Regions from separate parts of the Desulfothermus okinawensis JCM 13304 genome, predicted to be linked through region 4. Evidence: riboswitches for the same ligand, from Rfam matches in the RefSeq annotation. Region 4 holds a riboswitch; each other region holds the start of a gene.
What was found. A riboswitch is a leader RNA that binds a small molecule or an ion and turns the genes downstream of it on or off. The one in region 4 is predicted to bind cobalamin.
Positions count from the first base shown of each region.

Region 1: another riboswitch for cobalamin. It lies ahead of ACYQ0O_RS07990 (hypothetical protein); the one in region 4 lies ahead of ACYQ0O_RS01905 (sirohydrochlorin cobaltochelatase).
Region 2: another riboswitch for cobalamin. It lies ahead of ACYQ0O_RS05625 (FecCD family ABC transporter permease); the one in region 4 lies ahead of ACYQ0O_RS01905 (sirohydrochlorin cobaltochelatase).
Region 3: another riboswitch for cobalamin. It lies ahead of cbpB (peptide-modifying radical SAM enzyme CbpB); the one in region 4 lies ahead of ACYQ0O_RS01905 (sirohydrochlorin cobaltochelatase).

Region 1 covers NZ_BAAIEW010000017.1:55,845-59,003, reverse strand. Annotated here, with positions in the region: gene ACYQ0O_RS07995 (TonB-dependent receptor plug domain-containing protein) at 1-1,649, opposite strand, end outside; gene ACYQ0O_RS07990 (hypothetical protein) at 1,703-1,963, opposite strand; cobalamin riboswitch at 2,093-2,374, opposite strand; gene ACYQ0O_RS07985 (ABC transporter substrate-binding protein) at 2,367-3,159, opposite strand, start outside.
Region 2 covers NZ_BAAIEW010000011.1:18,855-22,013, forward strand. Annotated here, with positions in the region: gene ACYQ0O_RS05620 (ABC transporter ATP-binding protein) at 1-643, opposite strand, end outside; gene ACYQ0O_RS05625 (FecCD family ABC transporter permease) at 646-1,659, opposite strand; cobalamin riboswitch at 1,752-2,035, opposite strand; gene ACYQ0O_RS05630 (damage-control phosphatase ARMT1 family protein) at 2,191-3,051, shown strand; gene ACYQ0O_RS05635 (FmdB family zinc ribbon protein) at 3,105-3,159, shown strand, end outside.
Region 3 covers NZ_BAAIEW010000035.1:26,424-29,582, reverse strand. Annotated here, with positions in the region: tRNA gene ACYQ0O_RS12030 (tRNA-Asn) at 8-83, opposite strand; gene cbpB (peptide-modifying radical SAM enzyme CbpB) at 182-1,552, opposite strand; cobalamin riboswitch at 1,785-1,984, opposite strand; gene feoB (ferrous iron transport protein B) at 2,028-3,159, opposite strand, start outside.
Region 4 covers NZ_BAAIEW010000003.1:25,060-28,218, forward strand. Annotated here, with positions in the region: gene ACYQ0O_RS01900 (TatD family hydrolase) at 1-782, opposite strand, end outside; cobalamin riboswitch at 884-1,164, shown strand; gene ACYQ0O_RS01905 (sirohydrochlorin cobaltochelatase) at 1,290-2,264, shown strand; gene ACYQ0O_RS01910 (TolB-like translocation protein) at 2,299-3,159, opposite strand, start outside.

The sequences.
Region 1 (3,159 bases), on a different contig from region 4:
AGATCCTTATCTGTTTCCTCATCCTTTCTCTCCAATAGATAAGTTATGTTTCCATAGGGTTTTATTTGAAAAGGAAGATCAAACATTTTTCCAATATACAAAGCCAGGCTTCCCTCAATCCCCTGAATCTTTGCCTGTCCATGATTTTCGTAAGTTACTACTCCATTTATATAATCTGATTTAGTCTCTATTTTGTCCTTAAAATAAGTGTAAAAATATCCAAAGGATGCATCCAAAAACTCAAATGATGTGTCCACACCACCTTCTGCAGTCCAGCTCCTCTCTGGATCTAGATCTGGATTACCCCTATAATGTGTTCCCCATACATAATAATCTGAAGACAGTTGCTGGGCACTGGGCATTCTATATCCTTGTCCATAGTTTGCCCTTAATTTTATATTGTCAGTAAGTAGATATACTGCTCCTATGGTTGGGCAAAGATGTGTTTTGTCTTTATCCTTACCCTCTCCTTTTTCAATTTCTACCTTATATTTGTCGTATCTGGCTCCACCTGATAAAATAAGGCTATTATCTAGTAACTTTATTTTTGCCAGGACAAACCCTGCAGGATTTTTGTACTTTGTCTCTTTTGGTGAATAAGAGGATTCAATTTTGTAATAAACCCAATCAAAACCAGTGGTAAGAGTGTATTTGTCCAGGTCTAGGGTAATCTGTGCCTGTGCGCCTCTATGCTTTGTGTATTGAATAGACGGGGTACCATCATCCCAACCATCTGGATTACTAAAAATAGGATCCACCCATTTATTTTTATCATACCCTTGAAAGTATCTTACTTTCCAGAAAATGGGCAGAGATGGAAGTGTTCCTTCATATATAAAATCAGCAGAACTAAGTGACTTATCAGAATAATCGTCTAAATCATTTTTACTTAAATATGAAGGAGAACCTGCCCTGTCTGTATCGAATTTTGTATAAATAACCCCAATTCTATTTCCTGGCAAAAACTCATATCCCACATTAAAGGAATAGTCTTCTTTTTTATCATACCCCGTATTCTTATATTTTACATTATCTGCTGTGTCATAATCATCCATCTTACCCCTGCTGTATGCAAATGAATAATCAAAGTTCTTGATTTTTCCAGAAGAGCCCACTGTGCCATCCTGGTAATTAAAGCTACCAAGGGTTCCTTCTAAAAATGCATGGGGTTTTCCTTTTCCCCTTTTTGTTATTACATTTATAACACCACCAATACCTGCTGAGCCATATTGTACTGCCCCTGGTCCCCTGATTATTTCAATTCTCTCAATATTTTTTGTTAAGATCTTTGCAACATTTCCTGTTCCAGCACGGCGTCCATCCAAAAGGATCAGAACATGCCCAAGTAAATCATTTCCATGTGTATCTGTCCTAAAACCCCTGATCCCTACTGACGTGAGAGTACCAGGATACTCCCTAATTGTGCCTATCCCTTTTTCAGCAAGAAGCTCCCCTAAATCTTTAGCAGATGATGCCTCTATCTCTTTTTGTCCAATAACCTCAACATTCATAGGGGTATCTTTTATAGATTCTTTGTATCTACTTGCAGTTACCACCACTGTATCCAGAGAATATTTACCTTGCTGTGCAAATGAATTTTGTGAAACAGTAAAGATTAAAATACCAACAAGAAAAATCCATTTTTTCATTTTTACTTACCTCCTACCCCAAGTTTGCCAAAACCTGGGTAAAATAAATTTTGTTAACCATATAATCTCATTTCTTTGCCAGTAAACTTGATTCCCATGTCCCTTCCAATTTCAACAAATCTGAGAAAAATTCTTTTCATGCCTTTGGTGGTCATCTGCCACCACGCCCTCATTATGTCTTCTTCACTCCCTGGAGAATGGGCAATTTCTATTAAGTCTGCATCCTTAAAAACCTTCTTTAACTCATTTTTTACCTGGTCTAAATCCAATCTCTCTGTGTCTGTCCTTACATAACAAATAACTCCTGTCTTCATAACCATTCCTCCTTTTTCTGGTTTTTAAATAAAAAAATCCCTGAAATCCTAATTAGTTAAGGACTTCAGGGATTTCCCGTTTTTATCCCCAAAGACTTTTGTCTTAAGCCCCTTGCCCCGAAGGAACTTAAAAATCTCATTGTTCAGGCAGGTCTTCTGACTCAAAGGATCATCCTACTCGCTGCGCCTTCCCTCTCCCCGCCACCTTTTTAAGCAAGGACATAGGTGAAGCCAAAAGTTTTTGACCTTCACATACTGCTACTTGCAAATAGCAAGTCCTTCACTTGAAAAGGTGGCGGGGGAAAGTGGCCTTTTGCAACTTTCGTCCCCTTATCACAGCCGCGGGCCGGTTCCGGAATCTCACCGGATTCCCTTTTAAGCTTAAATGGCACCTGAACAATTTTTAATTGCTAATTTTATTTACTGCCTTTTCAAAGATCATGGACAAAAGTTTTAGTCCTTTAATCGCCCTTGGAGCGGGACGATTAAAAAAATCTGAATTTACCACGAACACATTTGAGTATTTAACTGCATCAATCTCTTTATATTTTTCCCAGAGACTTTTCAGTCTATTTAAATTTGAAGCAGAATGGACCATTGAAGTTATTATGATAATATCTGGATTTAGTCCAATTACCTGTTCAACGGATATTCTGGGATAACCATGAAAACTCCCAAAGATGTTTTTACCTCCAGCTATCTTTATCAAATTATCTATTAATGTATTCCTTCCAACTGTCACCATGGGATCTATTCCTATTTGAAAAAAGACCTTTGGTGGATATTTAAACAATTTTCCCTTTTGTGTGATACTATCTACTTCTTTTCTTAATCTGTCCACCGTTGATTTGGCCTTTTTTTCGCATCCTACTAGTTTTCCCAGAACAAGCATGGTGGAAAATAAAGAGTGAATATCCCTTGGATCTACTACAAAGACCTTTATGCCAATATTCCTTAATTTTAAGACTATGTGCCTTGGATTCCCATCTTTAGTTGCCAGAATTAGATCTGGTTTTAGAGATAATATCTTTTCAATGCTTGGATAAATATATGACCCTACCTTTGGTAATCTTTTTACCTCTTGTGGATAATTACTAAACTGTGTTACACCAACTACCCTATCTCCAGCACCAATTGCAAAGAGACACTCTGTTATACTGGGAGCAAGGGATACTATTCTTTTTGGATAAAAGGGT
Region 2 (3,159 bases), on a different contig from region 4:
AAAATATAAGTTCATCACAAAAAGAGGTAGCCTCATTAATGTTGTGGAATACACATATTACACAACTTCTTTTATAGATTACATTTTTCTTAAATATAGAGAGTATTTTCAAACTGTGTTTTATGTCCAGGTTAGAAGTTGGTTCGTCTAAAAGAAAGATTGGAGTATCCTGGGCAAGGGCCCTTGCTATCATAACACGTTGTTTCTCACCTCCACTTAGCTCTGTTATGAGTTTTTTTCTAAGGTCAAATACATCCACCTTCCTTTCCACCTCCCTTACAATTTCAATATCCTCTATAGATGGAAGGGAAAATCTCTTCACATAGGGATATCTCCCCATGGTTATTATCTCATCTACAGTAAAGGGAAAGTTGACACTAAAACTCTGGGGTACATATGAAATCCTTTTTGCTATTTCTGATTTTTTTAAAGATCTTATCTCCTTACCATATAAAAGGACCCTGCCCCTGTCTGGGAATTTATAGCCCATTAATATATCAAGCAATGTGGATTTACCGCTTCCATTTGGCCCAAGAATACCATAAAATTTCCCCTGGCAAAATTTAAGGGATATATCTTTTAAAACTGGTTCATTATTGTATGAAAAAGAGATGTCTTTTGCCTCTAAGATTTGTCTATCCACCTTCAAAAACCCACCTGTTTTTTCCTAAAGATATAGCAAAAAAATGGACCACCAATCAGGGCTGTTAACACGCCTATTGGGACTTCAGTGGGGAGATACGCCCTTGTCAAGGTATCTGCCAGAGTCAACATTATTGCGCCGGCAATAAGGGATGCAGGCAGAAGTTTCAGGTGATTTGGACCTACTACTGACCTCACCATATGGGGAACAAGCAGTCCCACAAATCCTATTATCCCAGAAAAAGAAACACAAACCCCTGTTAAAAGAGAAGAAAAGACAAGTAGTAAGATCCTCACCTTTTTTGGGTCCACACCCATTGAAGATGCAGTTTTTCCGCCCAGGCTGAGCAGGTTTAGATCCCTAAAGTAAAATATAAATACTGCAAAAGAGACAATTAAACAGAGCAATATAAGCAGTCCACTTGTCCAGGTTGAAGAGGCAAAACTGCCAAGTAGCCAAAATACAATCACTGAGACCCTCTCCTGTGCCAGGTATTTACAAAAACTGATCCCTGCTGAAAGTATTGCTGATACTATAACCCCTGAGAGGATAAGATTGTTGGAAGATATCCCACTGCTGGAGGTGGATGAAAGGTATATAACCACCAGGAGTGTAACAAGACCAAATACAAAGGCGAAAAAAGGTACAGTATAGATTCCCAAAAAACTCATACCAAATAACAGGGCCAAAGATGCACCAAATGCAGCCCCTGCAGAGATTCCAAGGGTGTATGGGTCAGCAAGGGGATTTAATAGTATCCCCTGAAAAACAACCCCACAGATGGACAGGGCCCCACCAACTAAGGCAGCACATATTATGCGAGGAAGCCTTACATCCCATATAATGGAATAGTGGATAGTGGAAATATTTTTACAGGTTATGCCTGTAAGTTTGGAAGAGATTATCTTTACAACTTCCAAGAAAGGAATCTTTACAAATCCTTGGGATAGAGAAAAAAACAGGGTTAGTAGAAGAAAAAAAGCTGCTAAAACAAGTTGGAAGTAAAATTTTTTCATAAAAAAATCCCAGTTTGTCTTATATCCTTTGACAAACCAGGATGTCCCATTTTCATCCAGGTCTTTTTAAGGATGCTCACCTTCCCAGGGCGAGATCCAGCTCCATTCAGGCAGGTCTTCTGACTCTAGGGATCAATCTACTCACTGCGCCTTCCCCCCTCCCCGCCACCTTTTTAAGCAAGGACGTAGGTGAAGCAAAAAGTTTTTGACCTTCACACACTGCTACTAGCAAATAGCAAGTCCTTCACTTGAAAAGGTGGCGGGGGAAAGTGGCCCACTGCAGCTTTCGTCCCCCTATCACAGCGATGGGTTCGTTCCCGATTTTCACGGGATTCCCTTTTAAGCCCAAATGGGCACCTGAATGTTCATCAGATGAATTTTCTATTAATAGAGATAATAAAATTCTTCAAGCAAAACTTAAACCCAAGCTTATTAAAATGATAAACCTAGTCTAAACCAAATAAATTCCTTGCAAAGGATAAGCATGGTTAGTATAAAAATCAACTTGATTTTTAGATAAGGAGAAACAAGATGAAGACCTATTTAGATTGCATTCCCTGCTTTGTTCGTCATGCCCTTGATGTTGGGAAAATGATAGGTATAGATGATGGTCTTATGGAGCATTTAATGCGTGAAGTCCTTTTAACATTAAGCCAGATAGATATGTCAAAACCACCTCCATATACAGCTAAACACATTCATGCCTTAATTAGAAAAATAACCAACAATCCTGACCCATACAAAGAAATAAAAGATAGACACAACAAACTGGCACTTGAAAATTATCCCAAACTAAAGTCCATGGTATATAATTCCCAGGACCCATTAAATACAGCCATGAGACTTGCAATGGCTGGAAATGTAATAGATCTTGGGGTGAAAAATGAGATAACCCCAGGTGAAATAAAACAATCCATACTTAATGCCTTATCTGAAGCAGTTATTGGAGATTTTGAACTATTTAAAAATCAAATAGTGAGAGCAAAAAAAATATTATATCTAGCTGACAATGCTGGAGAAATAGTATTTGACAAGGTGTTTATCGAAGAAATAGGACCTGATAAAATCACTTTGGCTGTAAGGGGTAAACCTATTATAAACGATGCAACTGTCTCTGATGCTAATTTCTGTAATTTAGATAAACTTGTCAGGATAATAGATAATGGCTCAGATGCCCCAGGCACCATTTTAGAAGACTGCAAAAAGGAATTTTTAGAAGAATTCTGGAATGCAGATTTAATTATTTCAAAAGGTCAGGGGAATTTTGAGAGTTTAAGTAGTGTGGAACACAACATCTTTTTCTTATTTAAGGCAAAATGTGATGTTATAGCAACACATGCAAAAGTTAAACTGAACTCATTTGTCTTGACACAGCCAATAAAAAATAAATAAAAAAATTTACCTGCTGAAAATATTATTGTAAATCTAAAAAAAGGAGTAGATGCATGCCCACCTATGAATATGAATGCAAAGAGTGCGGTTATAGATTTGAGATGGAGC
Region 3 (3,159 bases), on a different contig from region 4:
CTTTTTCTGGCTCCCCGGGGCGGACTTGAACCGCCAACATGGTGATTAACAGTCACCCGCTCTGCCGCTTGAGCTACCGGGGATCAATGCAACGAGAGTTGATTATATTGATTTTCTTTTCCAAGTCAAGAACAAATTTTTTAGAAAAATTTGTAAATAGTGGTCCACAGCCTCATAATGTTTAAGCAAAATTATAAGTACATTCAGTTTCCTCTTCCCAGCCATCCCAGAGATAGGCGTTTTCCCTGCCAAGGGATATCACCTTAAAGGCATATCTAATAAGTCCTTCGTAGAAATTACAAAATGGTGCAACGGTGTTTAGATCTCCATTGAGCATATAGACCTCTGCTGGACAGGGAGCACCACAAAAATGTCTCACAGCACAGGATTTACATGGTTCTATCTTTTCAACCATTCTACTGGTCACCATCTTAATCTGGTCTCTTTTCAGGATATCAGATATGGAATCATCCTTTATGTTTCCCGCCTTAAACTCTGGTATGCCAATAAATTCACTACACGGGAAGATATCTCCATTGGCAGCCAGTGCAAAAAAACACCTTCCTCCACCACATGGAGATATATCACACATAAGTCTCCTACCAGTAGGTCCCAGGATTCCTGCAAGGATATTTGCGAAGTTGGCTACTACTACCTTTCTCCCTGAAGTTTCATAGAGCTCATAACTATAATCCAGTGCCTCTGTGATTTCCTTTAAAAACACCATGTCATCTGGTTTAGAGAGTCTTCCACCTTCCTGGGTACAACGAACGGGATTTAGCATGATCACTGGAACACTTAGATCAAAATAGAACTTAACCAGGTCCTTTAGCACTGACACATTGTATTTTGTAACAGTGGTAATCACATTGTATGCAGGATAATCTGATAGTTTTTCAATAACTTCAACTACCTTTTTAAACCCACCTTTTCCCGACCAACTCTTCCTTGTGGTATTGGCAAGCTCCTCCACTGGAGCGTCCAGGGATATACCAAGTCCAACCTGATTCTCCTTAATAAACCTAAGGTCCTCATCATTTAAAAGGGTCCCATTTGTCTGTATGCCAAAGAGAAAGTGGTCTTTGTATTTTGATATCCCCTCAAAAACAGCCTCTTTTGCCATCATTGGTTCAGCACCGTGGAATATCACCTGGGGTTTGGCCTCATCTCCAAGGACTTCTTTAAAAAAGGATAGGAGCTTTCCCAGATGGGAACAGACCTCTTCACCACTCATTGAAATGCCGTTTTTCCTCCTATCCCTGGGGAGATAGCAGTAGGTGCAGTCAAAATTACACCTATCTGTGGGGTTAAAGTAAACAGCAGATGGAGGCAGCTTGAACCTGAGATTCTCCATCTCCTCTTTGAACTCCTTCTCCTTTTTGAGGAAGTCCTCTGTAAGTCTCCCTCCAAGCACCTCTGGAAGCTCAGATGAATCTATAATTGCCCAGAATCCACTATCTCCTTCAACAACAGCAACCCTATCAGCTACCCCTATTTCCAGGACAGAAAATCTGGGACCATAACCGGTATTCACATATGTTGTTTTATTCATAAGCTACCACTTACCTATTTCTTGGCCTTTGGGGTCAAGAGGATATAGTGGGAAAGACCGGTATTTTTCCCTAGTTTTTTGCACCTGCGACGATAGGATATAACACTTTTCTTCATGGCTCATACCTCCTTTTTTTTGACCTTTTTTGCTGTGGACCACTATTTTTTGCCAAATAAAAAAGGGACCCAGGAAAACACATTTGTCTTCCCGGGTCCCTTTACCATCAGGACTCCGAAATATATATCCCCTAACAGGTCTTCTGGCTCTCGGATCATCAGTATGCCCCACGGCCTTCCCCCCAAGGTGGACCTTGAGAGTGACCGGACCAGGATAAACACCTGATCCCTAGGCAGGACAACCTCCCCGATTACAGCGGCGGGACCGCCACGGATTTTCACCGTGTTCCGAGATGTTAGGAGACATCTCTCATTTATTTTTTATCTGTCTAATAAAATTCCCAACAAAAGTCAATGGGCTAAAAAAACCTTATGCCTACTTGATAAATTAACACAGAGACCAAAAATGCAGTTATGGTATTAAAAGTCACGGAAAATACAGCCCATTTCCAATTTGATTCCTGGGCAATGGTAACAAGGGACACAAAACATGGAGCATAAATTAGGACAAAGACCATAAAACTTATGGCCTTGATATTATTCCAGTTTGGATCACTTGCTATCCTCTTTGATAAAGAAGAGGAGTTGTCCACATCAACTTCCCCTAAAGAATAAGCAGTTCCAAGGGTAGAAACAATTACCTCTTTGGCAGCAATACCCCCTAAAAGGGCAATATTACTCCTCCAGTCAAACCCGGCTATTTTTGTTACATTCTCCACCATTATACCCAATCTTCCTGCAAAGGAATTTATAAGTGATATCTTCTTCTTCTCTCCCTTTAATTTTTGTATTTGTTGTAAAATCTCATTTTTTTTCTCCTGGGTGATATCAGTTTTAGAGATCTCCATCTCTAAAATCTCCAGCTTCTTGTTAATGGGATCTATTAATTTTTTAGGAGGAGATGGAAAGCTCATACCTGCCCAAATTATAATAGAGATCAGTAAAATAACTGTTCCAGCCTTTCTCAAATATTGCCAGACCCTCTCCCATGTGTGGATAATAAGGCCCTTTAACGTTGGTAGCCTATAAGGTGGAAGTTCCATCACAAAGGGAGTGGATTCTCCTGGAATTACAGTGGTTCTAAATAACTTGGCTATAACAAGTGCCCATAGCCAGGAAAAAATGGTCAAAGCAAACATAATCTTGTCACCGCTTTTTGGGAAAAAAGCCCCAGCAAGGAGCAAAAAAACAGGGACCTTTGCTCCGCAGGAAAAAAATGGTGCCGTTAGAATAGTTGCTATCTTCTCCTTGGGTCCCCTGAGCGTCCTGGTGGCCATTATTCCTGGAACAGCACACCCTCCGGGAATTCCCCCGGAAATGATAAAGGGCATCACAGAATATCCGTGGAGACCAAATATCCTTAAAACCCTATCCAGCATATAGGCCATCCTGGCCATGTACCCACTGTCTTCTAAAAAGGCCAGTATGAAAAACATTATCATTATAAGAGGAACAAAGCTCATAACCCCACCAACACCATCTATGATCCCG
Region 4 (3,159 bases):
TTGTAAAAGGATATAACATTATCTTTTAAGAGTTGAGATTTCTGCCGAGGCTTTAGACCATTTTCTTTGACGAATTGTATGTATTCTTTGGAGATTTTTTGTCCCCCATCACTATTTAATAGTATTTTGTTTATGTCGTAGAGATTCATATTTACTATGGATTCTACATCTTCTTTACTAGATTTTCCTTGTTGTAAGGTAATTCCTATATGGACATGGATATTTTTTAATAATTCAATGGTACTTAGTTCAACATGATCAATTACTATTTGCTTGTGAAGCGCATTATAATTACTTAAGATTTCCAAAGTTTTTTTGGTAATCTCGTATTTGTTGTTTCTCGGTGTATGAATCCCAATTCTTTTATTCTCTGGCAAATAGTTTATGCACCAATCTAGTTGTTCAATAAATATCTTTTCTTGGTCTTGGTCGTATCCATCTAGACCTATTTCTCCTATACCAAGACATTTAGGATCTTTCATGCTATTTTCTAGGGCCTTTTTTATTTCAGTGGGTAGATTCTGTTTGTCCTTCAATTCCCTGCAAATAGTCCTGGGATGTATTCCCACTTTATAAAAAAAAGGAGAATTGACTTTAGATATATTCCTTGTGATTTTTGCTAAATAGTCCCAGTATTGGGCATATTGGGATATATCTTTGATTTTATCATTATACGCCCAAACAATACCTCCAATATTGTTGGAATAGTACTTTTGGGGGAAATCTCTGTCTCTTTTTATCAAGATATCCCCATGCATATGGGAGTCAATTGCAACTATCATCTCATCCCTCCATTATAGTTGATGGGGAATTCTAAAATCCAATTAAGAATATTGTCAAATCATAATATTTAAATAAAACTATTGACTATTTGAAAATGAAAAATTATTAGCCATTTTGTGGTGCCCAAATTATGGGCTTAAAAGGGAAGCCAGTGAAAATCTGGCACGGTCCCGGCCGCTGTGACAGGGGACGAAAGCTGCAGATGGCCACTTCCCCGCCACCTTTTTAAGCAAGGACGTAGGTGAAGACAAAAGTTTTTGACCTTCACACACTGCTACTAGCAAATAGCAGGTCCTTCACTTGAAAAGGTGGCGGGGTGGGAAGGAGCAGTGAGTAGGATGATCCTGGAGTCAGAAGACCTGCCACAATAATTTTTTTTCATAATCTGCCAGGGACAGATTAGCCTTTAAGGGTGAAGAAAACTCGGGTGCAACCCTTTAACTGGATTTGTGTCCAGTTAAAGGGTTTTTTTATTTTTAATTATCTTTTAAAAGGAGGTAGCTGGCATGAGGTTTTTAAGGGTTTTATTTGTAGCAATTATTTTATCAACATTGATCCTGGGCAGGGGAATGGCTATGCAAAATCAAAAATCAAAAACTGCAATCGTGGTTGCAGCATTTGGTACCACGTATCCCAAAGCGCTAAAGTCTCTTATCAATGTAAAGGAGGCAATAGAGAAGGACTTTCCCTCTGTTGAGGTGAAAATGGCATTTACTTCAAATATTATAAGAAAAATCTGGCATAAAAGGCAGAACGATCCTAAATGGAAAAATAGAAAGGATATCCCAAGTGATATACTCCATGTAAAGGGTCCCCTTGCAACCATTGCTGATTTGCAAGATGAGGGATATAGGACAATTATTGTTCAGCCAACTCATTTCTACGCAGGTGAAGAGTTTATGGACCTAAGTTCATATATAAATGGACTAAATTCCATTAAGACACTAAAGAAAAAATATATGCCCTTTGAAAAATTGGTTATTGGACGTCCAATAACAGGTATGTGGGGTCCAAAACACGACTATATTGAAGATATTGAAAAGACAGCAAAGGCCCTTAAGGATGATGTTATGTATGCGAAGAAAAAACACGCGGCCCTGGTATATATGGGACATGGAAATGAATTTTTCTCAACAGGTATCTATGCTCAGCTTCAAAAAAAGATGAGACAGATGTATCCTGGGGTAAAGATATTCATTGGTACAGTTGAAGGATTTCCTACTTTAGAGGATGTGGTATCTGGACTGGTCCACTGCAAGGTAAAGAGGGTGGTGCTAAAGCCACTTATGATGGTGGCAGGTGACCATGCAAATAATGACATGGCAGGAAATGATAAAGATTCCTGGAAATCTGTGATTAAATCCAAAGGGATTAAAGTCTATCCAGTAATAAAAGGCCTGGGCGAGAATCCCGAGATAGTAAAAATAATTGTAGAACATGTAAGGCAAGCAGCAAAAGATAATGGGATTGATTTAGATTAAAGAATAGAGGGGAGATTTTACTCCCCTCTATTCTTTAGAAACATGCTTCCGTTACATAGAATTTGGGTCCTGGTATTCTGATTGCCTGTCCAATTACGCAGTTTTTTTCAAAAAATAATGGTAGTCCCTTGAGAAATCCAAGAAATTTTTCTTTTGCCTCTACTCCATCCACTACCATAAACGTACTTTTACCATTGCTTGCCACATAGGTTATGTGCTTTCCATCTTTAGAAAAATAGGGAAAATCAGTCCATGTATATGTTTTGCCCTCCACACCATCTAGTACTATAAAATACTTCTTATTTTTCACAGCAATGTATGCCAGGTGTTTCCCATCATTAGAGAATTTAGGACGCCTTACAAAGTCGTAGCCTTTACCTTCTTTTCCATCCAGTACAATAAACCACCTTTTTCCCTTTCTGGCCCTATAGGCTACATGTTTTCCATCACTGGATACCACTGGTAGGCCTACTGAGTCATAAAATTTTTGAGGTTTATTATTTATAAAAACAGCTCCTTTTTTTTCTCTAACCCCCATATAAAAAAGCTCACTTCCCTTTGAAAAGAAGTAAACTCCAATTTGATCCAATTTAGGTCCTTGTTTTCCATCTAACACAATAAACATTTTTTTGTCTTCATAACCCATGAAGGCAATGTTTTTACCATTATATGAAAATATGGGGGTCCCAACAAATTGATAGGCTTTAGATTCTTTTCCGTCTATAACTGCAAAAAAATCCCTATTAATCCTTCCAACAAAGGCAATGTGTTTTGAATCAGCACTAAACACTATGTCTTTTACTTCATCATAAGAAGAACCTCCAACTATTTTTCCGTCCATGACAACACTGTATTTGTCTTTTATTTTAACAGCATAGGCAATGTGTCTGGAATC